3 linked regions of the Funiculus sociatus GB2-C1 genome follow. The protein of the gene in region 2 binds, or shares a complex with, the protein of the main gene of each other region. Links are inferred from orthologs where the notes say so. Each region holds a gene or a part of one and is shown on either strand. Other genes may lie near its edges.

The links.
Region 1: the proteins of accD (region 2) and accC are in contact, whole or in part, in a solved structure (PDB 8UXZ), measured with the Escherichia coli proteins. The link is inferred for Funiculus sociatus GB2-C1 from one-to-one orthologs.
Region 3: the proteins of accD (region 2) and accA are in contact, whole or in part, in a solved structure (PDB 8UXZ), measured with the Escherichia coli proteins. The link is inferred for Funiculus sociatus GB2-C1 from one-to-one orthologs.

What each region holds. Positions count from the first base shown.
Region 1 is NZ_JAMPKJ010000008.1:3,949-14,544, forward strand. What follows is about bases 7,078-9,998. They hold accC (acetyl-CoA carboxylase biotin carboxylase subunit), read right to left. Parts: upstream 9,253-9,998; coding sequence 7,903-9,252; downstream 7,078-7,902. Other genes in these bases: NDI42_RS05785 (hypothetical protein), read left to right, coding at 7,078-7,083; psbX (photosystem II reaction center X protein), read right to left, coding at 7,185-7,304; NDI42_RS05795 (YggT family protein), read left to right, coding at 7,575-7,859; NDI42_RS05810 (chorismate lyase), read left to right, coding at 9,647-9,998. In the rest of the region: chromosomal replication initiator protein DnaA, read left to right, coding at 1-998; dnaN (DNA polymerase III subunit beta), read left to right, coding at 1,445-2,644; NDI42_RS05760 (trypsin-like peptidase domain-containing protein), read right to left, coding at 2,744-3,892; NDI42_RS05765 (TolB family protein), read right to left, coding at 3,986-4,480; NDI42_RS05770 (TolB family protein), read right to left, coding at 4,642-5,163; NDI42_RS05775 (TolB family protein), read right to left, coding at 5,305-5,850; NDI42_RS05780 (Ycf66 family protein), read right to left, coding at 5,954-6,931; more of NDI42_RS05785, read left to right, coding at 6,955-7,077; more of NDI42_RS05810, read left to right, coding at 9,999-10,258; purF (amidophosphoribosyltransferase), read right to left, coding at 10,308-10,596. UniProt on the Escherichia coli protein: This protein is a component of the acetyl coenzyme A carboxylase complex; first, biotin carboxylase catalyzes the carboxylation of the carrier protein and then the transcarboxylase transfers the carboxyl group to form malonyl-CoA.
Region 2 is NZ_JAMPKJ010000001.1:190,155-200,812, reverse strand. What follows is about bases 5,045-8,027. They hold accD (acetyl-CoA carboxylase, carboxyltransferase subunit beta), read right to left. Parts: upstream 7,001-8,027; coding sequence 6,089-7,000; downstream 5,045-6,088. Other genes in these bases: NDI42_RS00930 (hypothetical protein), read right to left, coding at 7,719-8,027; NDI42_RS00935 (hypothetical protein), read right to left, coding at 7,258-7,509; NDI42_RS00940 (hypothetical protein), read right to left, coding at 7,044-7,253; NDI42_RS00950 (translation initiation factor IF-2), read right to left, coding at 5,789-5,983; psbV (photosystem II cytochrome c-550), read right to left, coding at 5,112-5,603. In the rest of the region: NDI42_RS00985 (polysaccharide biosynthesis/export family protein), read left to right, coding at 1-146; NDI42_RS00980 (GumC family protein), read left to right, coding at 302-2,476; NDI42_RS00975 (rhomboid family intramembrane serine protease), read right to left, coding at 2,540-3,253; cytochrome c6 PetJ, read right to left, coding at 3,454-3,780; petE (plastocyanin), read right to left, coding at 3,940-4,359; photosystem II cytochrome PsbV2, read right to left, coding at 4,487-4,978; more of NDI42_RS00930, read right to left, coding at 8,028-8,183; NDI42_RS00925 (phosphoketolase family protein), read right to left, coding at 8,272-10,482.
Region 3 is NZ_JAMPKJ010000055.1:11,858-22,519, reverse strand. The notes cover bases 4,741-7,727. They hold accA (acetyl-CoA carboxylase carboxyl transferase subunit alpha), read right to left. Parts: upstream 6,731-7,727; coding sequence 5,750-6,730; downstream 4,741-5,749. Other genes in these bases: NDI42_RS21290 (long-chain acyl-[acyl-carrier-protein] reductase), read right to left, coding at 7,197-7,727; NDI42_RS21300 (SDR family oxidoreductase), read right to left, coding at 4,748-5,473. In the rest of the region: NDI42_RS21335 (site-2 protease family protein), read right to left, coding at 1-614; photosystem I reaction center subunit PsaK, read right to left, coding at 771-1,052; photosystem I reaction center subunit PsaK, read right to left, coding at 1,219-1,488; NDI42_RS21320 (phosphoribosylanthranilate isomerase), read left to right, coding at 1,621-2,256; photosystem I reaction center subunit PsaK, read right to left, coding at 2,633-2,902; NDI42_RS21310 (orange carotenoid protein N-terminal domain-containing protein), read left to right, coding at 3,304-3,798; GTP cyclohydrolase I FolE, read right to left, coding at 3,926-4,621; more of NDI42_RS21290, read right to left, coding at 7,728-8,222; NDI42_RS21285 (aldehyde oxygenase (deformylating)), read right to left, coding at 8,418-9,110; NDI42_RS21280 (carbohydrate ABC transporter permease), read left to right, coding at 9,305-10,141; NDI42_RS21275 (transporter suffix domain-containing protein), read left to right, coding at 10,252-10,503; NDI42_RS21270 (hypothetical protein), read right to left, coding at 10,553-10,662. UniProt on the Escherichia coli protein: Component of the acetyl coenzyme A carboxylase (ACC) complex. First, biotin carboxylase catalyzes the carboxylation of biotin on its carrier protein (BCCP) and then the CO(2) group is transferred by the carboxyltransferase to acetyl-CoA to form malonyl-CoA.

The sequences.
Region 1 (10,596 bases), on a different replicon or contig from region 2:
TTGTTGGCTCCAATAATCGTATGGCTCACGCTGCTTCTTTAGCAGTAGCTGAATCTCCAGGGCGTGAATTTAATCCTCTGTTTTTGTGCGGCGGTGTTGGGTTAGGCAAAACTCACTTAATGCAGGCTATTGGTCATTACCGTTTAGAAATTTGTCCAGATTCTAAAATATTTTATGTATCTACAGAACAGTTTACTAATGACCTGATTGCAGCTATCCGTAAAGACAGTATGCAAAGCTTTCGAGAACATTACCGAGCTGCGGATGTAATATTAGTTGATGATATTCAATTTATTGAAGGTAAAGAATATACTCAGGAAGAATTTTTTCATACTTTTAACACTTTACATGAAGCTGGAAAGCAAGTAGTTATAGCTTCTGATCGTCCTCCTAATCAAATTCCACGGTTGCAAGAACGCCTTTGTTCTCGTTTTTCTATGGGCTTAATTGCAGATATTCAACGCCCAGATTTAGAAACTAGAATGGCGATTTTGCAGAAGAAAGCAGAGTATGAAAATATGCGTTTGCCCAGAGTAGTAATTGAATATATTGCTACAAATTATACTTCAAATATTCGAGAATTAGAAGGTGCTTTAATTCGGGCTGTGGCTTATATTTCAATTTCTGGGTTGCCAATGACAGTTGAAAATATTGCGCCAGTTTTGAATCCACCTGCTGAAAAAGTAGCAGTTTCTCCTGAAGCGGTAATGATAGCGATCGCAGAAACTTTTAATGTTTCTATTGAAGACTTAAAAGGCAATTCTCGTCGTCGAGAAATTAGCTGGGCGCGACAACTTGGGATGTATTTGATGCGCCACCACACGAATCTTAGTTTACCCAGAATTGGTGAGGAATTTGGGGGTAAAGATCACACGACTGTAATGTATAGCTGCGACAAAATTATTCAGTTGCAAAATACCGATCCCGATGTAGCGAAGACACTACGTCAACTAAGTGATCGCATCAATATGCTGTGCAGAAACCAGAATCAATCTTAACTATCTAGCTGACGTTACCCACCTTAGTTAACTGAATTTTTTTAGAAAAATTGTAAAGATTTATTAAGCTAAAATTTGCCTGTGGAAAAACTCCTATTTTCTGTGGAAAACTCTGTGGTAAAGCAGTGAAAAATCCGTGACTGTAGGGGAAAACTTTAAATAAGTATAAATACTGTGTGGAAAACCCCTGCTACTTTTCCACAAATTTTCCACAGGCTAGACATAGCTCAAACTAATACAGACAAAAGAATTAGCAAGGTTTTCCACATTTTCCACAGCCCCTACTACTACTCTTCTAAAATTAATTTAATTTAGGATTAGTATTCGCGATCGCTGTTTTTGCAGTTTCAACTGGATTGCTTAGGGCAGGAATGGTACGATCTGCATCTGTGCCAAGAGTAAGCGAGTTATTGTGTTTGACTCAACAACTCGAAAATCGAACTCCTATGAAACTGGTTTGCTCCCAAAACGATCTCAGTACCAATCTTTCTATCGTCGGTCGAGTAGTGCCATCACGCCCGACACACCCTGTCTTAGCAAACGTCAAGCTGGAAGCCAATCAAGAGACTCAGCGTGTATCTCTGACGGCATTTGATCTCAGCCTTGGCATCCAAACAAGCTTTCCGGCACAAGTGGAAGAGGCGGGGATACTCACCCTACCCGCAAAGCTGTTAAACGATATTGTTTCCCGTTTGCCCGACGGAACGATTACTCTCGAAGATGAAGGGGCCGGAGAAACGAACAGCGAAGGCATTATCGCCACCCTGACTTCTACCTCTGGAAGCTATAAAGTCCGGGGAATGGGAGCAGAAGAGTTTCCAGAACTGCCAGTAATTGAAAATGGCGAAACGGCTTATTTACCAGCCGCAGCTTTAATTGAGGGATTGCGGGGTTCGTTGTTTGCCACCAGTCCCGACGAAACTAAACAGGTATTGACAGGGGTTCACCTAACATTCCAGCAAGAAGCAATTGAATTTGCTGCCACAGATGGTCATCGTTTATCAGTTGTGCAGACGAGTAACCAGAGTGAAGTGGATGAGGATACAGCAGTATCATCGGCTGAGGCGAACAAGAGAGAGATAACCATTCCAGCCAGAGCATTGCGGGAACTGGAACGGATGTTAGGGATGCGCCAGTCGGCGGAAGCGGACTCCAGCGGTAAGGATAGCGCGATCGCTCTCCATCTTGACCAAGGACAGGTCGTTTTTGAGTTAGCAGATCAGCGAATAACCAGCCGAACTTTAGAGGGACAATTCCCCGCTTATCGTCAGCTAATTCCGCAAAAATTCGAGCGACAAATAACCATCGAGCGTCGTCAGTTGCTCAATTCTTTGGAGCGAATTGCGGTGCTAGCCGACCAAAAAAATAATATCGTCAAGTTCACCATAGACAGCAGCAACCAGAAAATTTCCCTATCTGTCGAAGCCCAGGATGTCGGTAGTGGGCGCGAGTCTCTACCTGCACAGATAGCGGGCAATAGTTTAGAAATTGCCTTTAATGTCACTTATCTGAGAGATGGACTCAAGGCGCTACAATCATCGGAAATTCAAATACACATGAATACAGGCAATAGTCCTGTGATTCTGACACCTCTTGGGGGTTTGAAAATGACTTATTTAGTGATGCCAGTCCAGCTTCGCGTCTAGCAGTAGGTGACTTTAATTAAACGTAAAAATTGCTTAAGCTATAGAAACCCGATTTTCTAAAAAACTGGGTTTCTATAGCTTAGATTTCTTTATCTCTACTTACGGGATAATAAATCCTCGTCGCGGCCGTCGCTGTGGAGAAAGACGACCAGATGCTGCGATCGCGCGTAAGCGATAAGCCCCAGCTTCTCCTCCCCCGGAGGAATTGGCAATCACCAAGTAAGTGCCATTTGCTGGCAGTGTCGCCATAATAGTAGCATTTCCATTACCGCCGCCATCATCGTCTTGAGCAAGCTCATTACCATTCGGGTCGAGGAGAATCAAGTATGGGTCTAGCTGCTGGCTGATCATGTCAATCCTAATCCGCGTTCCAGCTCTTCCCTGAAAAATGTAGAGATCAAAAAAGCTATTATCTACTGGTAAAACATTGTCACCTTTACTGAGTGCAGCGTTGACGAAAGTACCATTTAATGAGATTTGCTGAGGCGGTTTAACAGGGGAAGTTGGTCGTTGGCGAGTCGAGGTAGTGGAAGCGCGTCCTTGGCGAACTGCGGTCAGAAAAGGTTGCACTCGGTCTACAGGAATAGCAAAACCAATGCCAATGTTGCCAGCAGTCCGACCGCTAGTGAAAATAGCAGTATTCACGCCAATCAGCTGTCCCTGGCTATTCAGTAGTGGCCCTCCAGAATTACCAGGATTGATGGCTGCATCTGTTTGAATTAATCCTCGCTGTTTGTCGATGCGGCTGACAATCCCAACAGTAAAGGTTCCCTGAAATTGCCCAAAGGGATTACCAATAGCATAAGCTCGTTGTCCTACTTGGACTGAGCCGGGACGAGCTAAGGCGACTGTAGGTAGATTATTCTGTCCGCGAATTTTTAGAACGGCTAAATCTAGACCATTATTACCAAAAGCAACAATATCTGCTGGAAGTCTTCTACCATCTGCAAGAATTATGCTCAAGGTGCGACGACGAGCTTGTGCCACGACGTGGGCATTGGTTAAAACTAGGCCGTCTCGGCTAATGATGCTGCCACTGCCAGTGCCATCACCCGCGTCAATCGAAACTACAGCAGGACTGGCTTTTTTATAAACCTGAATATTAGTTCTTTCGTCAACGTCTTGGGCAAAGGCGCTATTTGGGGCAATAAAGTCAAAGGGAGCGATCGCTCCCATCGCATTAGCACCAATGGCAACTGCGGCAGCGACGATTCCCGAAGTTGCATTACGCAGGAGTTTGGTACTCATTCGTTAGTTTTTTTAAGCTTTTTTGATTGTTCTAACATATTTGATAGCGATCGCGTGTATCGCTAGCGGCTTCCGGTTTATTTCAATCATCTTCTATTGTTGTTGAAATCCGGATGCTGCCTGAGTACCCCGATCGACAATCGCAATATGCCATTGACCCAACTGACTACTTTCAAAAGCCACATAACGCCCATCTCCGGTAATGGTGGGATGGCGCACTGACCCTCGGATGTTGCTGGTGAGCAATCGCGATCTTTGGATTTGGCGATCGTAAACAAAGATATCAGTTTTACCCCGTTCGCTAGAAACATAGGCGATAAATCTACCATCAGCACTAAGAGCAGGTTGATCCTGTCTGGAGTCGCGGCGATTTAAATTTGGGATAGAAACGAGACGGCGTTCCTGCAAGTCGTAGAGAAAGATGTCTCGATTGTTATTGCGGTCAGAGGCAAAAGCAAGATAACGCCCGTCGCTGCTGTAGGCAGGATGTTCATCTGGCGTTTGGCTGTTGATGCCACCCGTGAGTATTTGCGGCTGGTTGAATAGCTGGGTGTCAAGGCAACCAGTCAGGCTTAAGCCTAACAGAATTGTTAACCAAAGTAGCGAACGACTAAAGCCAAAGGCGAACAGACAAAGCCCGCCTGGGCGGGCTATAAATATATTCACATTTTCTAAACCTGCTAGTCGCGATTTCGTTGGTCTAGCGGGCGAGTTTATTCGTCGGAGGTATTTGCCTAAGTCCTGCATCATTATGGAGATGGTGGAATCAGGGGTTCCCCAGAACGGCCGTAAACTGCAATATCCCACTGACCATTTTCACTGGATTCAAAGGCGATAGTACCGCCATCGGCGCTAATTGTAGGGTTTCGCACTTCTGCTTGTAAGTTTTCTGTAAGATTGCGTAACTGCCGAGTCTCGCGATCGTAGAGGTAGATTCCCGAACGACCTTGACGACTGGCGGCAAAAACAATGTAACGACCGTCAGCAGATATAGAGGGGTGGGAAGCGATCGCATCCAAGGCATTTAAACCCGGTAAATCAATCAAACGCCGATCCACCGTATCAAAAAGATAAACGTCTTGAGTGCTACGCCGATCAGAAATAAACACAATGTACCGACTGGCAAGTTGGGGTGTTAACTCTGAAGCAGGACTATTTAAACTTCGCCCTGCTGAATCGAAAGGAAAGCTCATCAAACGACCTGAGCCACTACAGCTGCTCAGCAAACCTGGTAAGGTGATAACTGCTGATAGAAAAATGCAACATTTCATTGACATTTTGCACATAGCGACTTCTAGTCGCAGCTACACAGAGGAAACCTACCTACAAAGGTTTCACAAGTCTTAATTTAAGCCCGCGCACCATCCGGACTTAGTTTTTATAGCCACGATTTTAATCGCTGGGTGACTGTGTCAAGGCGAGGTAGATGGGCTGCCATCGGGGATATCTAATTCAATATTAGATCCCCGGTCTAGCACCTCAACGTCCCACTGACCGCGACTGCTACTTTCAAAGGCAATGTAACGACCATCTGGACTAATACTAGGATTTCTTACCCAGCTGCGATAGCCAATGGATAAGATTTGTGACGATCTAGTGCTGCGGTCATAGAGTTCTAATTCTGGGCGACCTTGATCGCTGGCGATGTAGGCTATATAACGACCGTTATGACTGAGGCTGGGATTTTCTGCGATCGCATCCCTTTTATTCAAGTTCGGCAAATCTATAAATTGGCGAATTTGCAAGTCGTACATCCAAATTTGCCGCCCACCATCGCGGTTAGACACAAACGCCAGAAACCGACCATTGCCGCTTAATGTCGGTTGTTCATCTGTATAACGACTGTTCAGGGTAGCTGGCGTTAGCGTGCGATTGACTGGGGTACAGGCTACGGCTAACAAAGGCATACTTAACCAAATACTCCGCCTTACCCAGGGATGGATTTTCAGGCGGCACATCAATCTTTTCACTTCAATGCCTAGTTGCTGGCAAATGTAGTTATACGGGAATATTCTCAGGACTTTGGGCGATCTACTAGCGATCGCCCTTACTAAGTCATTTTCAGGCAAAATTTCCTGAGTTGTCGCCTTCATCATCCGGAAAGTCTATGGGTTTGTATTCCACATAGTCAGCTGGTGTCGCTTCTACATCGCCAGAAGGCGGTCGTGATGATTCTCTCGGCGGACGAGTTCTTTTTGGCTTAGTTGAATCAGTATCGCGACGTGGCGATCGCGTTGAGCTAGGACGACTGGTACGGATTGGTTTATCTTCTTCCCAGGTATCTGTTGATTGCCAATCATCAGTTTCTTCTGTCGGACGACTTTCCGGACGGCTGGTACGGATTGGTTTATCTTCTTCCCAGGTATCTGTTGCTTGCCAATCATCAATCCTTTCTGTCGGACGACCTTCTGGACGGCTAGGACGACTTGGCTTGTCCTCCCAAGTATCTGTAACTTCCCAACCACCAGGCTGTTCGGTTGGGCGACTTTCTGGACGGGGGCGACGCGATGTTTTGCGCGTTCTGGATGATATTCCAGTTCCGGTTTCACTAGATCGCTCTGTTGAACTCGGTCTTTGCGTTCCCCGACTGCTGGGACGACGACGCGGTTCATCCTCATAGGTTTCGCGGCTGCTGCGGGAATCTTGCGTTCCTCTGATGCGGCGAGTTACAGGTCGCTCTTCCATCGGTTCGATTTCATCGAACTCGGCTCTATACACGCGGCTAACTGGTCGATCGTCTTCTACGATCGGCGTATCCCGCTTTGCTTGCTCCGTAGCTATTCCGCGCATCCGAACGCTTTCAAATCCGAAAAAGATAGCTGAGCCAGTCAATAGAAACTGACCGAATTGCAAAATCGGATCTAGCCGCCATCCCTGAAACAGGAGAATAAAGCCACACAACAGACCGACGGCTGCAAAAAAAATATCGTGGTCTCGCGCTAGCTCTGGGCGCACGGAGCGCAGGAAGTACAGGGCTGCTCCTGCCACTGCCAGAAAAATACCCAGAATACTGGCTGAATTAAGCCCGAAGTTTACCATTGGTGTTTTCCCAAGACAAATCTATGTTAGCTAGTTCACCGAAAAAATTGCTACGCGGGTTGGGAATTCTAATTTTTAGTATCCTGGGTCAGCAGGAGAGCGATCGCGCAGAGATTAACTTGTCTCCAAGGGCAGCAGTAGCTTCCCTCTAACATATAACATCTCAGTTTTTTTATATGTAGAGAGGCTTTCCAAAAAGCCTCTCTACAATAATAATTTTCGCTAAACTGAGGTTTCAGGTTGCTCCCAAAAGCTAGGAACGTTGAATTTTATCCTTTTGGCTAATAAAGATCAGGGCTACTGTTGCCGGAATAACCACAATTACAGCACCCCAGAGCAGACTGTACAAAAAATTCGCTAATGAAGGTGTCATTATTCTTCGCTCTCTTTTACAACGATTTCTTTTGATCAATTTTAACGATATGTTATGACCTTGAGAACCCTTTTGGTCACTTGATTTTCTTGAAGGTCTTTTACAGCCCTTTGGGAATCTAACGCAGCACCAGAGGACAGTGCTGCGTTAGAATAATGAGAGACTTAGTTACAAAAGTTTAAATTATCTGTCTTGTCGTACCAATTGCACGACAGGTAGCTAACAAAATAGAAATTTTTACCGTTGGAAATTTCCAAAGATTAAGAGCCAATGAACGCTGTCACGCTTGCTAGCTGGATACTTGGCCCGCTTGTGGGCTTAATGACCTTTTTGTTTATCTTCCGGATTGTTCTTACCTGGTATCCCCAGGTAGACCTGAATCGCCTTCCCTTCAATTTGATTGCTTGGCCTACGGAACCTTTTTTAGTGCCGTTGCGTAAAGTTGTACCGCCGATTGGGGGAGTGGATATTACCCCGATTATTTGGGTGGGTATTTTTAGCTTGATCCGAGAAATATTCTTGGGGCAACAGGGGCTACTTACAATGCTGCATTAGGTCTAGAGTAGAGTGGGCTTTTTGCCCACCCTACTAATGTTATTTATTGCCTCTGCATTAACTGCTCGACAAAATTGGTATAAACCTCGCCCTCTAAAAACTCTGGGGTTTCCATAATTTTTTGATGGAAGGCGATAGTTGTTGGCAGACCTGTGATGGCGCACTCCCGCAAAGCCCGCTTCATGCGCTTAATGGCTGTCGGGCGATCGCTTCCCCAAACAATTAACTTACCAATCAGCGAGTCGTAATAGGCCGGAATTTCATAATCAGTATAGACGTGGGAATCCATCCGTACGCCAGGGCCACCCGGAGGTAAGTAACCACTGATCCGTCCTGGATGAGGGCGGAAGTTGTGATCCGGGTCTTCCGCGTTAATCCGGCATTCGATAGAATGACCCCGGAGAACTACCTGGTCTTGGGTAAGCTGCAATTTCTCACCCTGAGCAATGCGAATTTGTTCTGCAATCAAGTCTAATCCCGTAATCATTTCTGTAACTGGATGTTCGACTTGAATCCGGGTATTCATTTCCATGAAGTAAAATTCCCCAGAAGGCGCGAGAAGAAACTCTACTGTACCAGCTCCGGTGTAGTTAATAGATTTAGCAGCCATAACAGCAGCATTACCCATTTTTTCGCGCATTTGTTGGTCTAGAACTGGGCTGGGAGCTTCTTCTAATAACTTCTGATGGCGGCGTTGGATGGAGCAGTCGCGTTCCCCCAGGTGAATGACGTTACCGTGGCTATCGGCTAAAATTTGAAATTCAATGTGGCGAGGACGCTCAATAAATTTTTCCATATAGACACCTGCATTGCCAAACGCAGCTTCGGCTTCTCCCTGTGCAGCTAGGAAGAGTTTGACAAGTTCGCTTTGTTCGCGTACCAGGCGCATTCCTCGTCCGCCACCTCCAGCGGTGGCTTTGATCATAACGGGATATCCAATTTTATCGGCGATCCCTAGTGCTTCTTTTTCCGAAAGCAACAGTCCTTCACTTCCCGGTACAGTCGGAACCCCAGCCCGAATCATGGTTTCTTTGGCGGTGGATTTATCGCCCATTGCCCGAATTGCTTCCGGCGTAGGGCCGATGAAAGAAATCTGGTGGGCGGCACAAATTTCCGCAAATCTGGCGTTTTCTGCCAAAAAACCGTAGCCTGGGTGAATCGCGATCGCATTGCGCGTTAAAGCCGCCGCAATGATATTCGGAATATTCAGATAACTTTTGCTACTGGCAGGTTCGCCAATGCAAACGGCTTCGTCCGCCAACTGGACATGGAGGGCGTGGCGGTCAATCGTTGAGTGAACCGCAACAGTAGCAATCCCCATCTCTTCACAGGTACGGAGAATACGGAGAGCAATTTCCCCTCGGTTGGCAATCAAAATTTTGGAAAAACGCATCTTCTAACTTTTTATAGAAATGGGGAGAGCTATCATAACCTACGATCCTAATTATTTCAGGATGTCGCCTTTAATCTCAGTAGAATATAGCGATCGCTTCTTTAACTTTGCATTCTTGGGCGTAAAACTCTCCTTTGCTGTAAGAAGAATGAAATTAGCATAGAAGATGCTACTATAGATAAATCTCCGAGCGGATGTGGCGGAATTGGTATACGCGCACGTTTGAGGGGCGTGTGGCTTTGCCTTGCGAGTTCGAGTCTCGCCATCCGCATTATTGGTTACTGTTGAGTGTTGAGTTTTGATTAAACTCAGCACTCATAATTTTTTATGGGGATGCGCTCCTGAGCAGAATTCTGTATCATTTCATATAGATAATGAAGTTTTGTAAATAAAATTGACTTCTACTGTTAGACCTACAAATAGTGTTGCGCTGCCGACAGCTTGGTACTCTCTAAACCCGATTTGGCAGGGCGAGGAAGAAGTAGTGCAACAAGGATTGCCCCACACTCAGCTAGCACCAGCATGGCAAATGCTTTTGCTGGGCGATGGATCTCCTACCCGGCACCTACAACTTCTGACTGGCGAACCAACAGAAGTTGACGTAATTGATATGTCCCTAGTTGGCATGGATGCCGATGGCGCACCAGACCAAATCCAAGCGGTGCCGGGGCCAAGGTTGCGACGGCAAGTGTGGCTGCGTACCGCTTCTGGGCAACGATTGGCTTATGCTACCTCCTGGTGGGAAGCCAGCCATGTAGATGAATATTTACAAAATCGGTCTTTGCCAATTTGGGCAAGTCTGGCGCGGTTGCGAACCGAGTTGTATCGGGATGTCCAGGGGATTTATTGCGGTCACTCACCTGCGTTAGAGTCCGCTTTTGAACAAGCTGGCCCGTTTTGGGGTCGCCATTACCTTTTTTGGCACCACGGAAAGCCCTTAACCCTAATTTACGAAGTTTTTTCCCCTTATTTGACGAAATACTTGGGATTGTCGCAGCCCATTTAATTAATAGTCATTAGTCATCAGTAAAAAACTAATGACTAATGACTAATGACTAACAGGTGGCAGATTTTTCCAGCATCAACTTAGAACGCTTTACTTGCTCCGGAACGGCTATCGGATAGTCGCCAGTAAAGCAAGCAGAACAGAAACTATTAGTATCTTCGCCTGTCGTCTTCAGCATTCCATCCCAGCTGAGATAAGCCAGTGAGTCTACACCAATTTGTTCGGCAATTTCTGCTACTGACTTTGTTGCAGCAATCAACTGATCCTGGTTATCGGTGTCAATGCCGTAGAAACAGGGGTGAGTCACTGGCGGGGAAGAAATTCGCATATGAACTTCA
Region 2 (10,658 bases):
TTTTAGGTAAAATTTCCTATGCTTTAACTACCTATACTGCACCCTTCCGAGATATATTGCAATTTTTCTTGTTTCTAAGGCAATTTGGAGAAGAAACCACTATCCTATTTGGTCCGGGTGGGAACAATTCGGACTCAGGAAATTAGGTGAAAAATTGCAACTTTATTAAGAAAGGAGAAGGGAAAATGCTTAACTAATAAAGGTAAAGGTACTAAAAATTATTGAGGTTGATTCTTAATTTCTACTTCATAGATTCTATTTCTTAATCCCTATTTCCTAAATAGCTTCTTCTAAAACGATTATGACTCCTCCCATTGTCAAACGTTATTTGATTGCTCTCGATCAACATAAATTGATTGGATTAACTAGCTTTTCGATCATTGTAGCTGCCTCGGCTGTAGTGGGTATGCAGCCACCACCACCTACCCTTTACAGGGCTACAGGGGTTCTAGCATATAACGGGCCGATTGCACCGTTTTCGACGACCACGCAAACGATTCAGCAGCAGGGGAAGGAACTGACTGCGGAGATGCTGCTAGCTGAGAATGTTGTCAAAGGGGCAGCAGCGCGAGTGAAGGTCGATCCGAACCAAATTGCTAAAAATGTAGAGGTCAAACTACCCAAGGAAGATGGGCCAAACGTAATTCAAGTTGTTTATGTCGATAATGACGAGAAGCGAGCAGGGGAAACGGTAGAAGCGCTGAGGCAGAAAATGGTGGAGCAGAGCCGTGCGATTAATAGCGCACGGTTACTAGAAATTATTAAATCTATAGAGGCGCGGTTGCCGAAGGTTAAGCAGGAACTCCGGGAAGCTGAACAGGAACTAGAGCGGTATGTCCGAGTTGAAGGTCCAGCGATCTTGGCGGCTCAGGATGGCACTACATTAGGGGGGATTACTGGATCTGAAGGGCAGCAACGTCAGATTCAGATGACGTTGGAGGGGGTGGACACCCAAATTCGTAGCATCCAAAACAAGTTGGGGTTAACGCCAGAGCAAGCTTACACGTCTTCTGCCCTGAGCGCCGATCCGATTATTGGCAACTTGCGATCGCAAATTTATCAAACTGAGACGCAGCTAAAAATTCTCCAGGGGGATTTGCGAGCAGAACACCCACAAATAATTCAGCTCAGACAACAGCTACAAGCCTACGAGCAACTGCTATCGTCAAGAGCAGCTGAAGTAATGGGTGGAAACGGTGTGGTAGCACCTCTACCTAGTGCCAGAATTCGCCAAGACAGCAGCCTCGACCCAGCACGGCAACAGCTGGCCAACACTTTGGTAAATTTACAAACTCAGCGCGAAACCCTCACACAGCAACTCTTGGCTAGCCGCAAAACAGAGCAGCAACTGCGTGCTGAGTATGTGAAAATTCCCAATAAGCAGCTGGAGCAAGCGCGGCTACAACAGCAGGTGGCGCTGAAACAAGGTCTATTTGATAAGATGCAGGCGGCTTTAGTAGATGCTAGGGCAGCAGAAGCTGAGACTGTACCCAGTCTCAGCATTGCCGGATCGCCAAAAGTCCTTGCTGGCGAAGGGGGAAGCCAAGGCTTACCGATAACGATGTTAATAGGAGCTTTGGTGGGCGTGTTGGTCAGCGGTGGCTTGATTTTCCTGCTGGCTATGCTAGATGGTACATTCTACACGGTCGAGGAAGTGCGCGCAGCCTTGAAAAACCGGGATGTGCCGCTGCTGGGCGAATTGCCTTTTGTGGCTATCCTCGATCCGCAGCTGGGCGAAACCCCAATTTTGCTCAAGCAAGATTCTGTTTATCACGAGTATTACGAGCGGTTCCGCAGTAATCTGCGGCGGGCGAGTGAAAAACCAGCCAAAGTGGTGTTGTTGACCAGCACGATCGCTGTTGAAGGTAAAACGGTGAGTGCTTATAATTTGGGAATCGCGTCAGCTTGTGCTGGCAAGCGTACCTTGATTATAGAAACGGATTTGCGATCGCCTTCTAGCTCCAAGTTTCTTAAGGTCTCGCCCGATCCCGCCGCCAGCGCCGAACCTCTCCGCTACTATGCCCAACTAAGCGAGTGCATCCGTTTGGTTCCAGACATTGAGAATCTGTACATCGTACCTACTCCCGGCCCCGTGCGTAACCCTGCGGCTATTCTTGAATCTAGCGAACTTAGACGGCTGATCGAAGATGCGCGGGGTCGTTTTGACATGGTGATTCTCGACTCTCCTCCTCTTACCCAGTGTAATGATGCCCTAATACTAGAACCTTATGTAGATGGCATGGTTCTGGTGACTAGACCAGGATTTACTCAGGAAAGTATCCTAGCAGAGGCAATCGATCAGTTGAGCGAAGACGAACTGCCGCTGTTGGGAGCGATTATCAATGGTGTAGATAAGCCAATTGAGGTTGCAGATGTGACGCCGGAGGAGGATGAAAGCGAGATCGAACAAGAAGAAGAATTAGAGTCTCCTACCCCTGCGCGAGAAAAAGTACCACCCCAGGTTATAAAGCGTTAACTACATAAAAGCTAAAAGGCAATAAGAAAGACTCTTGTTGCCTTTTGCCTAATGTAAGCGTCGTTAGTAAGAATTTGTTTCTGGATCTGAGGAAAACAATCCCAGCAGTGGCCCTAAGATTGCCCCAAAAACAAAACCCCCAGCGTGCGCCCAGTAAGCAATTCCACCACTTTCCATGCCGATGTTAGTTGGTGCATTTAAGCTGGCAACGCCATATAAAGCTTGCTGCAAAAACCAAAAACCCAGGAAGAAAAGAGCGGGGATGCGAAAAGTGGTTATGAAAATGCCGAGGGGAACTAAGGTCAGAACTTTTGCTTGAGGAAATCTGAGAACGTAGGCTCCTAGAACGCCTGCGATCGCGCCACTCGCCCCCAAGGAAGGAATAGCAGAGTTAGCGGAAAAAAACCACTGACTTAAAGATGCCAAAACGCCGCAAGTAATGTAAAAAATTAAGTATTTAACGTGACCGAGTTTGTCTTCAACGTTGTTACCAAAAATCCACAAAAACAACATATTTCCCGCCAAGTGTAAAAAACCACCGTGCAGGAACTGGGACGTTACAAGCGTCAGCCACTCTGGTATTTGCTGATACCCTACTGTATTGGGACAGGTGCTTGAGAGTTGGCAGGGAACGACAGCGGCGACGCGGAAAAATCCCTCCAACTGTTGCGGTTCTAAAGTCAGCTCATATAAAAAAACCAAAATATTCGCAGCAATCAGTCCATAAGTAACATATGGAGTGATGCGTGTGGGATTATCATCGCGTAAAGGAACCACAAGCGTTTTTCCTAACTATCCAAAGACTGGAAATAACATAACTTAATTTCTTTGTTGCTGTCTTTTGACCTCTGGATAGATATCTAGGATTAAACTCCATCTCTAGGGATATGGATCGCTGATGAACTCCTGAAAACAAAAGACCCCTCGCACTTTCTAAAGGGGTCTAGTTATGGGGTTACGATGAAAGCCTGGGAAGATTACCAGCCTTTTTCTGCCTTTTCCATAACATAGCTGGCAACGTCCTCAATTTGTTTTTTGTTTAGACGCCCCTTGAAGGCTGGCATAGCATTTTTGCCATTCGTTACTTGGGTTACAATCGCCTCCATTGAGTTCATACTGTACTTATCTAGGGCATCTTTTTTCAAAGTTTTATTAGCCATAATAACGTTGCCGCCGCCCATGTGACAAGCAGAACAGTTGGCGCTGAAGATTTTTGCACCATCTACTGTATCAGCTGCTACTGGACGAGTCAAGGCAATCAACACAAGCGTAACCATCAGTACAACCGATAACAGTTTCCTCAACTTGGTTCTCCTATTTTTAATGGAGCAAGTCAATACAAAAAAGCCTTGCAAAACTATTCTAAGATTCTGCAAGGCTTTTTTGTTACCAAGGAGGAGAAGAAAACTTAAACCTCAGCGGCAATTCTGAATAACGAGCATCACGTGGATGGTAAGGCTATCTTACCCAGCAACTGTGATTTTACCAACCATTCCAGCGCCACGGTGAGGTTGGCAATAGTACGTATAAGTACCTGGTGGTGTATCTGCTGGGAAAGTTGCCTCGTAGGACTCACCAGGAGAGTAGAGTAACTTGGTGTGAGTCAGTTTAGTTGCTAGTGCCTTATCTCCAGTTGGCACTCCCTTGTCATCAAAAACAGCATTGTGGGGAGCAAGTTTATTATTAACAAACTTAACTGTGTCACCGGGCTTAATCGTAATATTAGCCGGATCAAACTTCAGCAGCCCTTGGTCAGTACCCATTTTCACGGTGTAGCTGTCTGCTGATGCAGGAGAAACTGACATCACAAAGCTAGAGATTACTAGCATAACTGTGCAAATTAGTAAACCTATGCTTCGTGAAAATGTCATTTTCAATTTCATCGTTTCCTCCCAAAATTAACAATTTAATTTCTTTATCAATATTTTACCTTTATCTTTGACAAGCTGTCATACTATTTTTTTTTCATAATTGTGCAATAGATGGCTGCATCCTTAAAGGAAGCGGGGGTCAAAAATTATTTGTACCCCATCCCGGTGCCTTCTGCGCTGCCCTGAGTATAAATCCGGCTATATTTTCCACATCCTGACGCGGCATCCAGCTTTCCGGCACTTGACGACACCAAAAGGTTTCTTCGCTGCCGTCATAGGTCATTGGTTCCCGCAGAAAGGCAACTAAACTGTTGATATTGTCGCGGGGTGGAGTGGCACCATGCAAGTCTGCTAGGGACAGAGACACTGTGGGATCTGGTAAGGTAGCGCCGCCGACGTGACAATTTAGACAGTGCTGCTCAAACAGTCGCTTACCTGCGGATAAATCTTCAGGGGAGAATTGGCGAGTCTGACCTTGCTCATCTAAGTCTAACGAGATTGACTCAGTAACGCGCAGATACTGCCGAATGTAGGTGTCTGCGGCAAACGCTGGTAAGCTGACCGTGAAGACCAAAAGGCAGATACCCAAAATCAAAAATAGACGGCGAAGTGAGAGTAATTGACGCAGCATGATAGGAGCGTGGAGTTGAGAGGCTTTTGAGTTGAGAAGAGTTGGGAGTTGAGAGTTAATTTAAAATTTATAACTCATAACTCCTAACTCTTAACTCAAGACGCGATAAATCGTGTCTTGAACAAATTTTCTCTTAGCGCACGGCTTTACCGCCGCCCCACTGTTCGCCTAAAATTTTCGGCTGGAGGAGGATGTGACCAGCGATCGCATACAGGTCATCTTCCGTGAGATTTCTCATCACTGTGTAAATATCGGAGCTTTCTGTGCTGGGGTGCAGCTCAGAGATCGGTGTTTCTCCGTCGTAGGTCGTGGGATGGTGCATATAATCCACCAGAGCGGCAATATTGTCACGTGGTGGGGTTGCACCAGCTAGGTCGTCTGGTGACAGACCGATGTTAAAATCGGTCTTCGTGACACCTCCAGCATGGCACTGAGCGCAGGCATAGTTAAATAAACGTTTGCCTTCTGCAACTTGTTTCAGGCTCAATGTCACCTGTTCCCCTTGACCATTCAAGGGTATGGTGCGAACGTCTGGGTTCAGTTCTACTGCCATCGCTCGACCGACAAGTAGCACAAAAGTGCAAAATACAGTGGTTATAGCCAGACTTATGTATCGCTTAAGCATGGTTCTCCTTAAAAAGTTTTGCGCGAGTTTTTGTTCCACAACACAAGCTAAGGACTCAACCTTATAAACCGCTCTTAAGAAGGGTGCATAAGTGCTGACCCATCAAAAAGGGCGATTAGAAGCTTTGTCCGTTGTCAAAAAGAAAATCGACAGTAGAGGCTTAGGGTGGTTGGTCGGGATTAATTTTACCCTTCGTCAGCACCCGATCCCCGTTTTTGAGACAGAATCTTAGAAATAATAGCCTTGGCATCCTCCAGAGCTAGACGAGTCTGGGGGGTTTTATAGGCGATTCCCAACTGTTGGCACAGATTACAGACCTCCTCTACTGGGAAGCTGTAGTCTGCGGCGATTTCTGCAATTGACAGGTCTGCAAACCCCATGATGGTGCTTAGATGAGCCGATCTAATATCAATATCATCCCATCTGGCGCGATCGCTTTCCTCTCAAAAGGAAAAACTGGTTCTGTTGAGAATCGCTTCGCTTACCTAGAAACCCACTCTGAGTGCTTCTGGTACTGGCATCATCGACGGTACAGGGGAGATGGGTTGGTGCAGGCTAATTAGCTGCGCCAGAGTTTTCTTTAACCCGGTGCGAGGCACAATTGCGTCTACAAAGCCGTGCTGTAGTAAATATTCCGATGTCTGAAAATCATCTGGTAGCTTTTCGCGCAGGGTTTGCTCAATCACTCGCCGCCCTGCAAAGCCGATGGTTGCTTTTGGCTCTGCCAGTATGATGTCTCCCAACATCGCAAAAGAAGCTGTAACGCCGCCTGTGGTGGGGTGGGTGAGAACGGGGATATAGAGCAGTCTGGCTTCTCGATGACGCTCCAGTGCGCCAGAGATTTTCGCCATCTGCATCAGACTTAACATTCCTTCTTGCATCCTGGCACCGCCGGAAGCACAGACTATCACTACTGGCTTACTTTCCCAAGTCGCTCGTTCAATTAGGCGGGTGAGTTTTTCCCCTACTACAGAACCCATGCTACCGCCCATAAAGCGAAAGTCCATGACACCAAGGGCGATGGGCAAGCCTTCTAGTTGCCCCATCCCTGTTTGCACGGCATCCAGCAGACCGATTTTTTCTTGCATTTCGCGGATGCGATCGCTATATTGTTTGCGATCGCGGAACTTCAGCGGATCGCTGGGAGACAGATGATCGTCAATTGCCATCCAGGTATTAGCATCAATTAGCTGGCGGATGCGCTCATCGCTGAATACACGGCTGTGATGGTTGCACTCTAGGCAAACCATTTGGTTAGCGCGCAAGTCTTTGGTATAAGCCAGTACACCACAAGCCTCGCACTTCGTCCACAGCCCATCCGCAATTTCTCGCTCTTGTGGTTGTTGACTAATTGGCTCTGATTTTCGTCGATTTGCAAACCAATCAAATAAAGACATGAAGACCGTTAAATCCTTATTAAAAAATTAATTCTCTTGCGCCTTAAGGCTGTTCCTCAACTGGACTTAATATTAGCAGGGCTTCCCACTGATCTTGCGATCGCACTTGTAAGGCAGTAGGACACCCAGCACCAAAATAAGGTGCCACACCGAGGTCGATAATCCGACTAGGGATTTGATGACCGAGCAGCATTTGCTGCATTAATTCGGCTTCCCAGCGGGCGCAGTTGGTTCTCAGAGTAATCCAAGACACTGTTTCATCCCATTTTGCTATCTTTTGGTGTATGGAATGCTTTAATGATATCCAAAGATTTTACCACCACTGTTCTGTAGTTGCTGGGGATCGCCAGGGCAGGTAAGCTGGCAATTCCCTGACCCCTCTGCAAGGGTTCCATCAATGCGGAAGGCGAATCCCCTACAGAAACTCTTTTCTCGCTTCCAGTCTTGAGGGGATTAAAACACAGCGCACCAGCAAATCTAAATTTAATTGTAATAGAATGCGATCGCATTCTCCCCAACCCTTCTCTTTACGCATTTAAGAGGGTATAGAAGGGATGCGATCGCTCCAATGACTTTAACGACTATTTTGTAACTTTCTCATTTCCTCTTGTACGTTTACTGCAATCTGTAATTCTTCATCAATTAACCGCCCTTCCTGACTTGATTGGGCGCTAATTTTCATTTCTGTCAGCGATAGGAGGTTATTGGTAAACAGGTCTTAATTACTAGCAATAAAATCCTTATTTAGCCGCAAAATTTTTTCTGTTTTCAGCGCTCGGACTACATCTGCTCTCGTGATTTTCAAGGCATTTATTAGTTTTCTTCGGTTATCTATTTTTATTTCTAGATTTCCTGCTTCTTCTAGCTCATCACTAACATTTATAGCTTTAATAACTGCATTATATTTATTAACTTCGTTGAGCAAATTTATCAGCTTTTTTCTATCTTCGTTCTCAATAGACTTAATTGCCCATGTAATACTACCTATAGCAGTTGTAATTTTTACAACTGGTATTATTTTGGGAAACTCAATAAAGTAGCCGAGAATAACAAAAGGAATATATACAGCAACGCTTGTAAGTAAGTTACCAAGTAAGCAACATACATCAAGATCGAAGTCTACGCCAGTTAGCCTTTTGAGTTCTCCTTGGCTAATTTCCAAAGCTTCTAAATCAGGCCGCATAGCTGCAAAATATTTTAGTTTTAAGTTGACCCCTACCTAGCTGATAGAAAACTAGGCAGGGATATCACGTCACATTCAGCTACAGAGTTTAATGCAGCAACTCCTGAGCGCGTTTTGTCAACGCTTGGGCGGTTAAACCATTAAACGCCATCAATTCACCAGCACTGGCTGTAGTTTCTCCACGCTTCCAGGCGAAAGTGTCGCGCTTGCAGTTACTCCGCAACATGATCGGTTCCAGCATCCCGGAAGCGCCCCCCGTGACACCAACCAGTGCATCGCCATCAAATAGCTTGGCAAATGCAGCATCATCTAAGAAACCGTCATCAGCTTGAGAACAGGTATCCCATAACACATCAGAGGGACGGTACAAACGGCGAGGATTGATAACGGAGACAATTCGCACGCCAATTTGTTCGGTTTCTAGGAAGGCGGCGGCTTCAAAAACAGGCATTAGCGTCATGTCGCCAATTACGGCAAAGACTACCATCTTGTCACCGGGGATTTCATGCAGCACAATGGCACCATCGCGCAAAGCTTGACGGGTTTGTTCAAAGGTGGTGCGAATTGGTAGTGGCGACTTACTAGCAGTAATGACAACTCCCTTATTCTTAGTTGTTAGCGCCCAGTCATAGCAAACTTGGATGCTGTTAGCGTCGGGGGGAAACAGGGGGAAAACGTTGCCATTCCGCATCATGGCGGCGAAATAAGCTTCAATTTCTGGACGTTGGTGCGTCCATCCGTTGCGCCCTTGCTCTAATGCTCCGGCGGTGTATAAGGTAATAGTAGAGGGAGTCGGACGGCGCAATTCTGCGATCGCTTGCGTCACGGTTTGCCAAATCGGTACACCGTTGATGGCGAAGGATTCGTAGGAACACCACAGGGTACGTCCTCCCATCAAAGCTATACCAGCAGCTAAGCCTGCACAAGCATCTTCACTTAGGGGTTCGTAAACTTGTCCGCCTGGTGCTTGGTTATACAAGTCGTCAACTGTGGGGTGGATAATTTTCAGCGCTTGGTTGATGTTGGCGATACCAGAAGCTTCGTTACCGTCGGCGTTGGTGACAAGATAGTTTTTGTCTATTTCTCCGACTTTTCCCACTAAACGTCCCATTGCGGTTGTGGAAACTTTAGCATCTCCACCCACGGGATATTCTTCTAAGGGAAGTTCGCCTAAGTCTGGTAAAGGTAATTCAAATTCTGTCACGGCTGTTTTCGCCGCCGGGCCACCGCCGGCGTTGACGCAATTTGTCCTTACTAATTCCCATGCAGCAGGTGACAAAGCGCGCGTTTTTAAGGCACTGATAATATGGGGAGCATCCAGGGTATCTTTGGGATAGAGGTTGTGAGATTTTGCCCCTAGTGCGTGGACACCTGCACCTTTTAGCTGTTTGATGATAAATACTGTAAGTTTGCCGCCAAGGGCAGATTTTGCAGCTTTATCCACGCCGACGAGAACAGCTTTGGTAAATTCCAAGCGCTTCTCGAAGGAGAAGGCGGTACTATCGACGTAATCTCCCGGTTGATTTTGATCGTCGTAGTCTTTAGCGTTGACTAAGATAACTTCTTCAAACCCGTTACCGCGCCAGTAGTTAATCATCTGTTCGTTGGATTTGGTGGACACCATGCTATGGTGTTCCTGGCTGTAGCCGTTCCAAACCAACACGGGTAAAAAGTTGGTGACATCCGGATAAGCGGTGTGGAAGTGTCCCATCCCACTCATAATGTATGGTTCACCTAAACCGCCGTCACCGAGAGTAAAGGGGAAAAGTTTGTCGCGGTGGAGTAAAGCTGCTGCCATTGCAAAGTGTTGCCCTTGTCCGAGGGGACCTGCGGGGGCTAAAATGCCGGGAATGTAGCCGGAAAGGTGTCCCAGGAGTCCGTGTTTTTCTCGGAAGCGATCGCGCAATTGTTGTACTGTTTCTATCCCCATGTCTTCTAGCGACCGATCGAGAAACATGGCACTATAAAATCCAGGGGCGTGATGTCCAACTTCGGTGATGATATTCTTGTGACCCAGCATCACCAAAGAGGCATAAGCTTCCGCTTGAGAAGCGAAACCTCCAGGGTGTCCTGATGCTTTAGAGGCTGTAACTTGCAGGATAAGATACCGCAAAGCGTCGGCATAAAGTAAAGTTTGGAAGACAGCAGCCGGATCTGTGGTGGATGCGATCGCATCTTTCCCCTCTTCTATTGCAGGGGATTTCCCAAATTTCTCAAATTCTGGCATTTCTTCACCAAAATATTGAATTCCATCGCAAAAAGCAGGCTTATTAACAATTGCCTCTTGAATTGCTGTCATAATTACAGATACCTTTGCTAAATTAACTGCGCTTGAAGTTCTAAACGCAATGTACTACGCAACACGCGATCGCGTCGCGCACATCGAATCTCTGGGCTTGTTTTGATTTAACTTAAACCAAAAACAACTTTCTTTCGTAAGCTATACGAAGTCTCTGCTTCATTAGTCACTTAACC
Region 3 (10,662 bases), on a different replicon or contig from region 2:
TCATTGAAAGCAATAATTGCCATCCCCAATGCGATCGCGCCCCATCCTAAAATTAAACCAAATTTAGCTGCCCAACGCACGCCTTGAAAGCGGTTTCCGGTGGCTTTCCATACCGCAGCTTTCACAACTTGTCCGCCATCTAAAGGCAGTCCGGGGATTAAGTTAAATAATGCTAAGATAAGGTTTATTTTTGCCAGGTTTAATGTCATAACCTGCACTATACCCGTTACTGGGAGAGTGTGAGCCACGAGGTAAAATAACGACCAGAGAACAAAACTAACAGCAGGCCCTGCGATCGCCACTTGAAAGGCTTCGCCTGGAGTTTTTGATTCCTGCTCGATAGAAGCAATTCCACCAAATAGAAATAAAGTAATTGAGTTAACTTGAATGCCTTGCTTTCGCGCTACCAAACTGTGACCCAGTTCGTGTAGCAAGACGGAACCAAACAGCAATAAAGCCATTAATAATCCAGCGCCTCCGCCGAGAACTGGGCCTAAAACTGTTGAGAAATCTAGGGCATTGGCAAGAGTTATCAAAGCTAAAATAAAAAACCACGAATAATCTATAAACAGCGGAATTCCGAATATCGAGCCAATACGCCAACTTGCTTGCATCGAAATTTTCCTCTTTGATTCCTGCTATTACAAATAACAAACGATTCATCCCGTTGCTTCTAGCTGTGGGATGAATCGATAGAGCGCCATAATCACCAAGGTGAGCAATACCCACCTTAGTAACTTGTTCGTTTCGCTCGCAGTTAAATCAGAGTGCTAAAGGACACCAATGTTGGTCAGCCCTAAAATCGCACCAGTCCCCAGCACATGACCAAAGCTCATCCCTGCAAGAAATTGAGCAACGCTAAAGTTTTTACCAAAACCAGGAAGCTGCAAAGGCAATTTGGGGCCGACTCCCTTCTTTTGGACTGCATTGGCGGCGACGAACAAGCCAAGAAGATTGAAAATACCCATGATAATGAACCCGGCCATAGTGCCGCTTGGAGTTGGGGGAACAGTGGGCTGCACTGCGGCAAGTAAACTACTTAAGTCAACCATTTTTGTTTTCTCCTGAATTGTTAATAGGGGATAGGGGCTGAAAAGGAAAAAGTGAAGAATTATTTTTGCCTTTTGCCTGTTTTGCTTCAAGATCCGGGGAAGGCGATCGCGTGATCGCGCTCATCCTCGCACCAGAATTTTGGACGCTTTTGCCTGTTGCCTTATTTTATAGCGCTCCGGCGTTAGTCAGTCCCAGAATGACACCTGCGCCAATTATGTGACCAAAGCTCATGGTTGCCAGCAATTCAGGAATACTGAAATTCCGGAACAGAGCAGGTTTTTCAAAGGGCAAGTCAGGCCCCACACCGGGTTTCTGGATGGCAAAGCGACCGATGACAATAGCAAGTAAGTTGCATAAAATCATCACCAGCCCTATTGTGGGAGTCCATGATGGTGTCGCGGGAACGGTAGACTGGAGGGCAGCTAGTATTGTCATCAAATTACTGTCTCCTGCTTTTATTAAAATCTAGTAACAAAAAAGATTATAAAAATCTCTTTGCACTAAGCCAGAATTTGTTTTAAGAGTTAACAGTTATATTAATTTTTAATACAAATCAGAACAATTTCAATGCGAATTAAAATTTGTGGGATTACGAAACCTGAGCAAGGGCAAGCGATCGCGCATCTGGGAGCAACCGCTCTGGGATTTATCTGCGTACAGGCATCCCCGCGCTACGTCAGTGCCATGCAAATCCGAGCAGTCGGGAAAAAACTGCCTCCCGACGTTGACCGGATTGGTGTCTTTGCCAACGCTACACAAGAGGAAATCTGCGAAACTGTCGCCGTTGCAGCCTTGACAGGTGTACAGTTACATGGAATAGAAACAACGGAATTTTGCCACAAGCTGCGTCAATCTCTACCTAACGTGGAAATCATCAAAGCGTTGAGAATAAAAACGACAGAAGATTTAACTCAGGCAGATGCCTATGGAGAGTGTGCAGACACGCTACTGCTGGATGCCTATCATCCCCAAATGTTGGGAGGAACCGGAAAAACACTGGACTGGGCTACCTTAGAACAATTCCAGCCTAGCTGTCCCTGGTTTCTTGCAGGTGGCTTAACACCCGATAACGTGTTGGATGCCTTAACGCAGGTGTATCCGTCCGGTATTGATTTATCTAGCGGCGTGGAGCGATCGCCCGGAGACAAAGATTTAGACAGAGTAGCCCAGCTATTTGAGAAGCTAGAAGGGAAGCGGCAGTAGCAATTTTACGATCTCTTCGTGTCTTTTATCTGCCCCATTGTCACCCTAAGACTGGGCAAAGCAGCCCGGATTAATAAAGCTGAAGCAAAGGTGAGATTAGAAGCATAATTGCACCCACAGCCACAAAAGCCAAAGTTGTCTAAAAAAAGATGCTCATAAACATTTCCTCGTCTTGATGTTTAGTCGTAGGGTGGGTATTGCCTACTCTACAAAATCTTAAAACCTCTTAGGTTATTGGCTTGACAATCTCAATTCAAGCTTTTGCTTGATTTAGAGGCATTTTGCTTTCTTCCAGAGACTAATATTATTAGTCCTATAAAGAAAGTAAATTGCCTCTTTAAAATCGATAAACCACAACCTGATTAGCCGATGGTAGTTACTTTAAAACTTGCATATTGGATAGCACAATAACTGCGGTGACTCCAATCATATGACCGAAGCTCATCGCAGCCAGAAAGCCTCCCACACTGATGTTGTTGAAAAGAGACGGGAAAGGCAAAGGCATCTTAGCACCAGCTTGAGGATAGCGAATAGTGCGACTAGCAATTAATAAAACCAAGAGACAGGAACCAATTATGATTGGCGTTCCTTGCCAGTGCCATAATGCAGTATCGGGAGTGGTCGATTGTATTGCTGCCAATAACATTGAGTGAAACAAGACTTTTCTCCTACTTTTACAAATTATTAGAAACAATTCACCCACTAAAAATAAGCAAGGTTTCCCATAATTTAGTTAAAATAATGGGCTTTTTGCTTACTTTTGTGTCACCCAAACTATGAGACTACAGGTTTTTAAAAACCTTTTTGCCAAGAGTGGGTGTGGCTACAAATCATAGTCTTAGCTTTACCTAATATTGCGCCTCATACTGCCGAAGGATTTATTTGGATCAATATCTGGCAAAAGCCTCTGCCTTTGTATAGGCGTTGACCTTTTATTAAAGGTTTACATTTGTTTACAGAAATAACCTCGAATTACTCAGGGCGCAGTAAAGATATTTGCTAAGCCCCTGAGAGTAGGAAGCTGTCGTCAATTTTTTAGAAGTCTCTATGACATTTACAAACACCGATACACTCGACCAAGCTGTAAAAGCCTTTAAGCGCTTACCTGTAGATGACCAGCTGGCTGCACTCGCCTCCATTTACACCGCAGCAAGCGGCTCGCTTTCATCTTCCGCTTCTGGTATAGCTTCATCAAAAGATGCTGGAGAGATGCTAAAGCACGTTAAGGAAATGCGTCCGGATGAGCAGGTGCAATTGTTGCGCGATGTTTTCTCCGACCAAAAGACTCAAGCAGAAGAGGAAGTGCTTGACCCACATCCTAGCAAGGCACTGCTGGAGCTGATTCCTGGGGTAGGTACTCCCCCCCTAAGTCAGTATCGCTCTCTGGATACTAACTCCCGTTTAGGCTTTTTGTATCAGCTTGCACAACAGGTTAGCTTGCCGACTGACTATCAGCTCTCGTCGGAAGGTACAGAATTGTTGAACTCTCTGAAATCCCTTGACTTTGACCAACAGGTGAAGTTTTTGAGCCAGGTAGTATAGCCCTTTAAGGCTTGGGTTCTATAAATCTGTAGGGACATGGCAATGCCATGTCCCTACAGTAAATAATTTTTTTTGATTCCCCAATCCCCCTAAATAAGGGGGTTGGGATTACCACCTAAGAACCTTGCTAAAAGAAGGCTGGTTGATGGCGAATCAAGTTCAGAAACTCTTCGCGAGTTTTTTGATCGTCCTGAAATACGCCCACCATTGCACTGGTGACAGTCCAAGAACCGGGCTTCTGGACACCTCGCATCACCATGCACATATGAGTAGCTTCCATGACAACAGCGACTCCCTGCGGCTCCAAAACTAATTGAACCGCTTCTGCAATCTGCCGCGTTAGCCGTTCTTGCACCTGTAAACGCCGCGCATACATCTCGACAATCCGAGCCAGCTTACTAAGTCCTACCACTTTTTGGTTGGGGACGTAGGCGACGTGCGCTCTGCCCATAAATGGCAGCATATGGTGTTCGCAAAGGCTAAAGAAGTTGATATCCCGCACGAGAACCATTTCGTTGTGACCTTCATCAAAGATGGCTCCATTGACAAGTTCTTCCAAGGATTCATTGTAGCCACCAGTTAGGAATCGCATTGCCTCTGCTACCCGCTTCGGCGTTTTCAGGAGTCCCTCACGTTCTGGGTCTTCGCCTACTCCCAATAGGAGCGTCCGCACAGCGTCCATCATTTCGTCATTGATTTCTTCCGAGGGCGGCTGCAAATTGGGTTCTTTGCCATTGAGTGTGTTCCGGTCAGGTCGAGGCGCAGCAATTTTAGAGCCTAAATCGGCGGATAAGTTAGAGCCGCTGGAAGAAGCAATAGTCATGATAAGTCTGTGTTATGGTTTGGAGTTGTTTTGAGAGTTATAAATTTTGAAGATTGAGTTAAGAATTATTTGAGAGTATTGAATTATAAATTTCACTCTTCACATTCCTAACTCAAAACTCAAAACTCATAAAGCGCCAGCACTGGGCATTAAGGTTAATTCTTCAATTACTGCCTGTTCTGGTAGCAGCGTCATGTGAAGAATCGACTGGGCAACTATTTCTGGTGTTAACATGGCTGAACGGTTTAGGTCAGCTTGAACCGTTTCTGTGTCCCAAATTGGGGTATTAACAGCACCAGGATTTATGGTGACAATACGAATGCCTTTGGCACGTTCCTCAGCTGCGAGGGTTTTAGACAAAGCAACTAAGCCAGCTTTGCTGACGCTATAGGCACCCCAACCGGGAAAGGGTTGCTGGGCAGCAATTGATGTCACATTAATAATTGTCCCAGACCCGCGATCGCGCATCTGAGGTAAAATTCCTTGGATGCACTGAAATACGCTGGTAAGATTCAGATCAATTACTTGCTGCCAGTCAGTTAAGGGTGTTTCCATAACTGTGTTGGTGTAGCCCATTCCGGCGTTGTTGACCAAAATATCAATGGCACCAAATGAGTTAGCGATCGCGCTAATCTTTTCTTTCACCTGACCAACTTCCGCCAGATCCAAGGGATAAGCTTTAGCTTCCACCCCAGCTTCCCTAGCAGCTTCGGCTACCGCCTCTAACTTTGACTCTTGACGGCTCACTAAAGCCAGATTAATCCCCGCTTTAGCAAACGCCAGAGCCGTCGCTTTGCCAATTCCACTACTTGCCCCGGTAATCAAGGCAGACTTACGAACAGGAGAAGTCATCAAATCTTCCCATTTTCTCGACGAAGAATAGCCATCAATTCTCAGCTTAGCTTTCCCCTTGAGGAAGGCTACCAATAATGCCCACGGGAGCGCTTATTGCGTACATTTTCACCTTTCGAGCCGTTGTCTATTATCTGTTAGCGATAGCTGCAATTGCTAAGATTGCATCTGTCGCTAATTTTTAAGAAAGCTAACGGTCGCTGCCGGCAAAACTGTAATATTTCGTTACTCGCTAATTATAGCACTCGCCACAATGCCTGATACTGTCAACCTCCTCTAGGCAGAGATTTCAGTAAAAACCCCAATGCGACGAAACTTTTGATAGCGCAACTCCCGGCGTTGTTGTCCTGTCAAATTGGTGAGTTCTTCCAAGTTTTGCAAAAGGGCATCTTTGAGGATACTGGCTGCTTTAAGGGGATCGGCGTGAGCGCCGCCAATCGGCTCTGGCAAAATAGTATCGAGAATGCCGAGATTTTTCAAATCCCAAGCGGTGATTTTGAGTGCAGCTGCGGCTTGGGGAGCTTTGCTAGAATCTCTCCAGAGGATAGCGGCGCACGCTTCGGGTGTTGCTACGGTATAAACTGCGTGTTCAAACATTAACAGGCGATCGCCTACGCCAATTCCCAAAGCGCCACCGGAACCGCCTTCGCCAATAACGGTGCAGACGATGGGGACATCTAGGCGGAACATCTCGCGCAAATTATAGGCGATCGCTTCTCCCTGTCCCAATTCCTCAGCTTCCACACCCGCCCAAGCACCGGGAGTATCGATAAATGTTAAAATCGGCATCCCAAAACGGTTAGCGTGTTCCATCAACCGCATTGCCTTGCGGTAGCCGCCTGGAGAAGCCTGTCCAAAGTTACGGGCGATATTGTCCTTTGTGTCTCTGCCTTTTTGATGACCGAGCATCAACACCGGACGACCGCCCAGACGAGCCACACCGCCGACTAAAGCCGGGTCATCACAACCACCGCGATCGCCATGTAGTTCCATCCATTCATCGCTGATCGCCTGAATGTAGTCTAATGTACTAGGTCGCCGAGGATGACGAGCCAGTTGCAGCCGCTGAGACGGCGACAAACTGCTAAAAATCTCCTCACGAAGTTGCACCGCTCGCACCTCCAACTGCCGAATCTGCTCAGAGACATCGACATCCTGATCTTCGGCAAGTTCGCGAATCTGGTGAATTCGTGCCTCCAGCTCAGAGAGAGGTTTTTCAAAATCTAAAAGTAACGGCTTGCGCTCAGGATTTGCCACCTTAACGAGTTCGATAACATTAAGTACATTATCTCAACATCCTACCTCGTAAGAGTATGCAAGAAATCTACCCTAACCTGGATCACCCGATTCTTGTTCGCATAAATCTGAGCGAACTGCCAGAAAATTTGGATCAGAGGATACAGTAGGTAGTGAGCGATGGCTAACGAGTGATTTTGTACCACCAAGGCAAATATATAGCCGTTTTAGCGCCAATTGAAGATTTAGGGCTTTTGGTTTTAGTGGAACTTGAACAGCGCCGGGAAATCTATGGCGATTTTATAAGCTGCAATTGCTGTTTGAGCCTAGAATCCCCGTGCGTTTATGCCGGGGAGTATGTCAAGTGAAAGAACTAGAGCGATCGCTCTAGTTCCTGTTGTACAAAATTGCGGTACATCGCATTTACAGTGGAATCGGCTGGATTATAAACTGCATTCCCAGTCTCTGACTGGGAACGAGAGTAAAGTTAATAGCTTAAAAGCGGTCGGAATCCGTGCTTCACAGAAGCCTCGCCGATTAGCTCCATTTTTTCCACAGTAATCTGATTCCGTCCCCACGAAAAGTTGGTATACCGCTTTTCAAATTCCAGCAGCATCGATTCAGCAAAACAGGCGAACAACTGACGACCTGGCACATCCATCAAGTTGACGATTTTCATAATTCGCCAGTCAATATCCAGGGAATGCTCCACAATTCCACCATTGACGACGTAAACACCCGGATGCTGAATATTAGTCGCCATGTTTTTAGGATAGCCACCATCAATCAGCAAACACGGTTTCTTTAAAACCGTGGGGTCAATTTCGACACCTTTAGGCATACTGGCAACCCAAACCACAATGTCAGCTTGGGGTAGAGCTTCTTCCAAGTCCATAATTTTGCCTCTGCCCAATTCCGCCTGCAAAGCTTGCAATCGCTCTTGCTTCCGGGCAATCAGCAACAACTCCGCCACATCCGTCCGCGCATCTAGCCAGCGACATACAGCGCTGCCAATATCGCCAGTAGCTCCACAAACTGCAACAGTCGCCTTATTCAGTTCGATGCCCAGCTTTTTCGATACTTGTTCCACTTGGCGGCAGATAATGTATGCCGTATGGGTGTTGCCAGTCGTAAAGCGCTCAAACTCTAGCTTGATGTTGCGAACCTGCTTGCTTTCGTGCAGGTTAAATTCTTCAAAAATAATTGAGGAAAAGCCGCCCAAAGCGCTAATGTTGATACCATGCTTTTGAGCATGAGCCATAGCATTGAGAACTTTCCGCACCGCCGTCTTCCCTCTGCCAGTGGCAAGCATTTCTGGCACAAAGCAAGATTCCACATACCGACCTTCGATTTTTTGCCCAGTAATGCTGGTGACGGTGATGTGATCGACGATTTGAGGCGGAGCGCTACACCAGAAATCCAGCCCTTGATCGGCGTATTCTGGATAGCCTAGCTCTCTAGCCACAGATTGGGCGTGTTGCAAATTGGTAAGGTGACCGATTAGACCAAACATGGACTGTTTTATTTAAACCTGCGTTTCAGGCAAAAAAGTGTGGATGGGACAGAAAACTCGAGATAAACCTTAAAAAGGTGACGCAAAATTGCCGACCAGAAGACTCATTGACTGATCGGCACGACTGAGGACGAATTTAAGTGAAAAGATGATGGTTTTGGCTTTGACTTGAGTATCCTCACCGACCTTTTTCTATTATGCCCCGGTTAAACCGTAAGCTGAGAGGCGCATAATGTCGCGGGTAGTGAAGCCGATATTGCTTAGGGCTTCACCGTATTGAATCATGAAGTCTTCAACCAGCGATTCTTTTTCCATTCCCAGGACGCTGGCATCATTCTCAACAGAGTTGAGCATTTTCCAAACCAGTGGTAGGTTTTGACGATTCGCTTGTTCGAGTTCGGCTTTAGATTCCTCAAAATGGTTTTTCAGCCAAACTTCGCCGTAGTTGAGATGAGAGTATTCGTCTTTGACAACACCCTCAGTTATTTTACGGGCAAAGTCATCAGCCACAGGAATGTAGATGTTGTATGCCGCGATCGCAAAGCACTCAATAATCAATGATTGAATCAGCAAGCAGGTTACAATCTGACCTTGAGCTGCTGCATCTTGGAAATTTTTGTGCAATCCGGAAAAGAACTCGCGGGCAAAGTCCATGTCAGGTGTCACAGAAAGATTCCGGCCGCAAGCTTCAAATCCTTTCTTGTGACGATTCTCCATTTTGGATAGGCGGATTAACTCCTCCTTTTCCTCTGGGATCATTTCGCCCAGTTGGATGTAATTTTCATGTGCCTCTTGTTCGCCTTCAATCACTATCGCGTTGATGCGGCTGTAAGCGTCCTTGTAGGTTTCGCTCTGGAAGTCAATTGCGGCGTTGGCTGCAATCTGCATTTCTGGCTTGTCTCCTGTGTGCGTAACTAAGCTGTCCGAGATATGTAAACCCTGGAAATTCAGGGTGCGGGACAAAATGGTTAAATATAACTTAACAAATGTCTATGTTAGACGTTACTACTCTTTGATACATCTTCCCCATTTGGAAGAATAGCGGATCTGATTACTAAAAGCATAGAGTTAAATGCGTACTTATGCCTAAAAGACATCTAAAAAATTGGTCGGCTTGGTTTTGGCAACCGCTAAGCTTAGGTGTATTACTCTTGGGCGCTGGGATTGTACTTCTGCCGTTGGGCATAGTTTTCTTCACCTCTTTTGATAAAGCTGGCACTGCGCCCGGTAGCTTGTTGCCATCTGCCCCTACCCTTATAAACTACACAGAAGCTTGGCGGCGCGGAAAGTTCCTGCTGGCGTTTGCAAATTCGAGTTTGGTAGCGATCGCGGTGACTGCGTTTCAGGTTTTCACCTCAGCACTGGCAGGTTATGCCTTGGCGCGTCTCAAATTCCGGGGACGACAGGCAATTTTGTTAATTGTCCTAGCAACGCTGGTGATTCCGTTTCAGCTGTTGGTGATTCCAATTTTCCTGGTTTTGAAGTGGGGACACATGATTAACACCTACTGGGCGCTAATTTTACCCACAGCTGCCAATGGTTTTGGAATTTTCCTGCTGCGGCAGTATTTTCAGACAATTCCAGTAGAGTTGGAGGAAGCGGCGGCGTTGGATGGGGCGAATCGGCTGCAAATTTTGTGGCGGGTGATGCTTCCCTTGTCTCGTCCAGCGTTGGTGACGCTGTTTCTGTTCACGTTTATTGGTGAGTGGAACGATTTGTTTAAGCCGTTGGTATTCACTACGCGCCCGGAGTTGCGGACGGTGCAGCTGGCTTTGGCAGAGTTTCAGGAGCAGTTTACCAGTAGTTGGCAACTGTTGATGGCGGCTGTAGTAATTGCTACCGTGCCTGTGGTGTTACTGTTTCTTGCTGGGCAGCGTCAGTTTATTCGGGGTATTGCCGCAACTGGGATGAAGAATTAGCGCCCTTATGCCCGCAAGTTTCAATCTGCGGCTACATCAAACTTAGCTAATCATAGTGAATGGTTGAGGAACCCAAACAGTAGACTCAAATTCTGCCACAATCAAGATATATGCAGAAGGTTGGTCTATTTTTAATTGTTTTCTCTTTTCTGCCTTGGGTGGCGATATTATTGGTTGTGCCGTTGCTACCACTAGCGATCGCTCAAAAAGCTCTCTTAGTTCCGGTGTTGGCGGTTTCAGCAGAAGTTACCTTTTGGGTGGGTTTGTTGCTAGTGGGAAAAGAAGCAGCAACCAAATATCGCCGTTACTTGAATCCTGGCACTATTTGGCAGAGTTTGAAAAAATTTCTCCGCAGAAAGTAGAAACGCGCGAACCTACAACACATTTTTACGGGTAGGCAAGATGCCCGCCCTACTCAGCATCGGTGAGAACTTTGAGGCGAATAGTGCGCTCGCCTGTATCATCGAGATTAACTTCGATCACCTCACCAGCGAGACGTTCCAAGCAAGTGAGAAGCGATC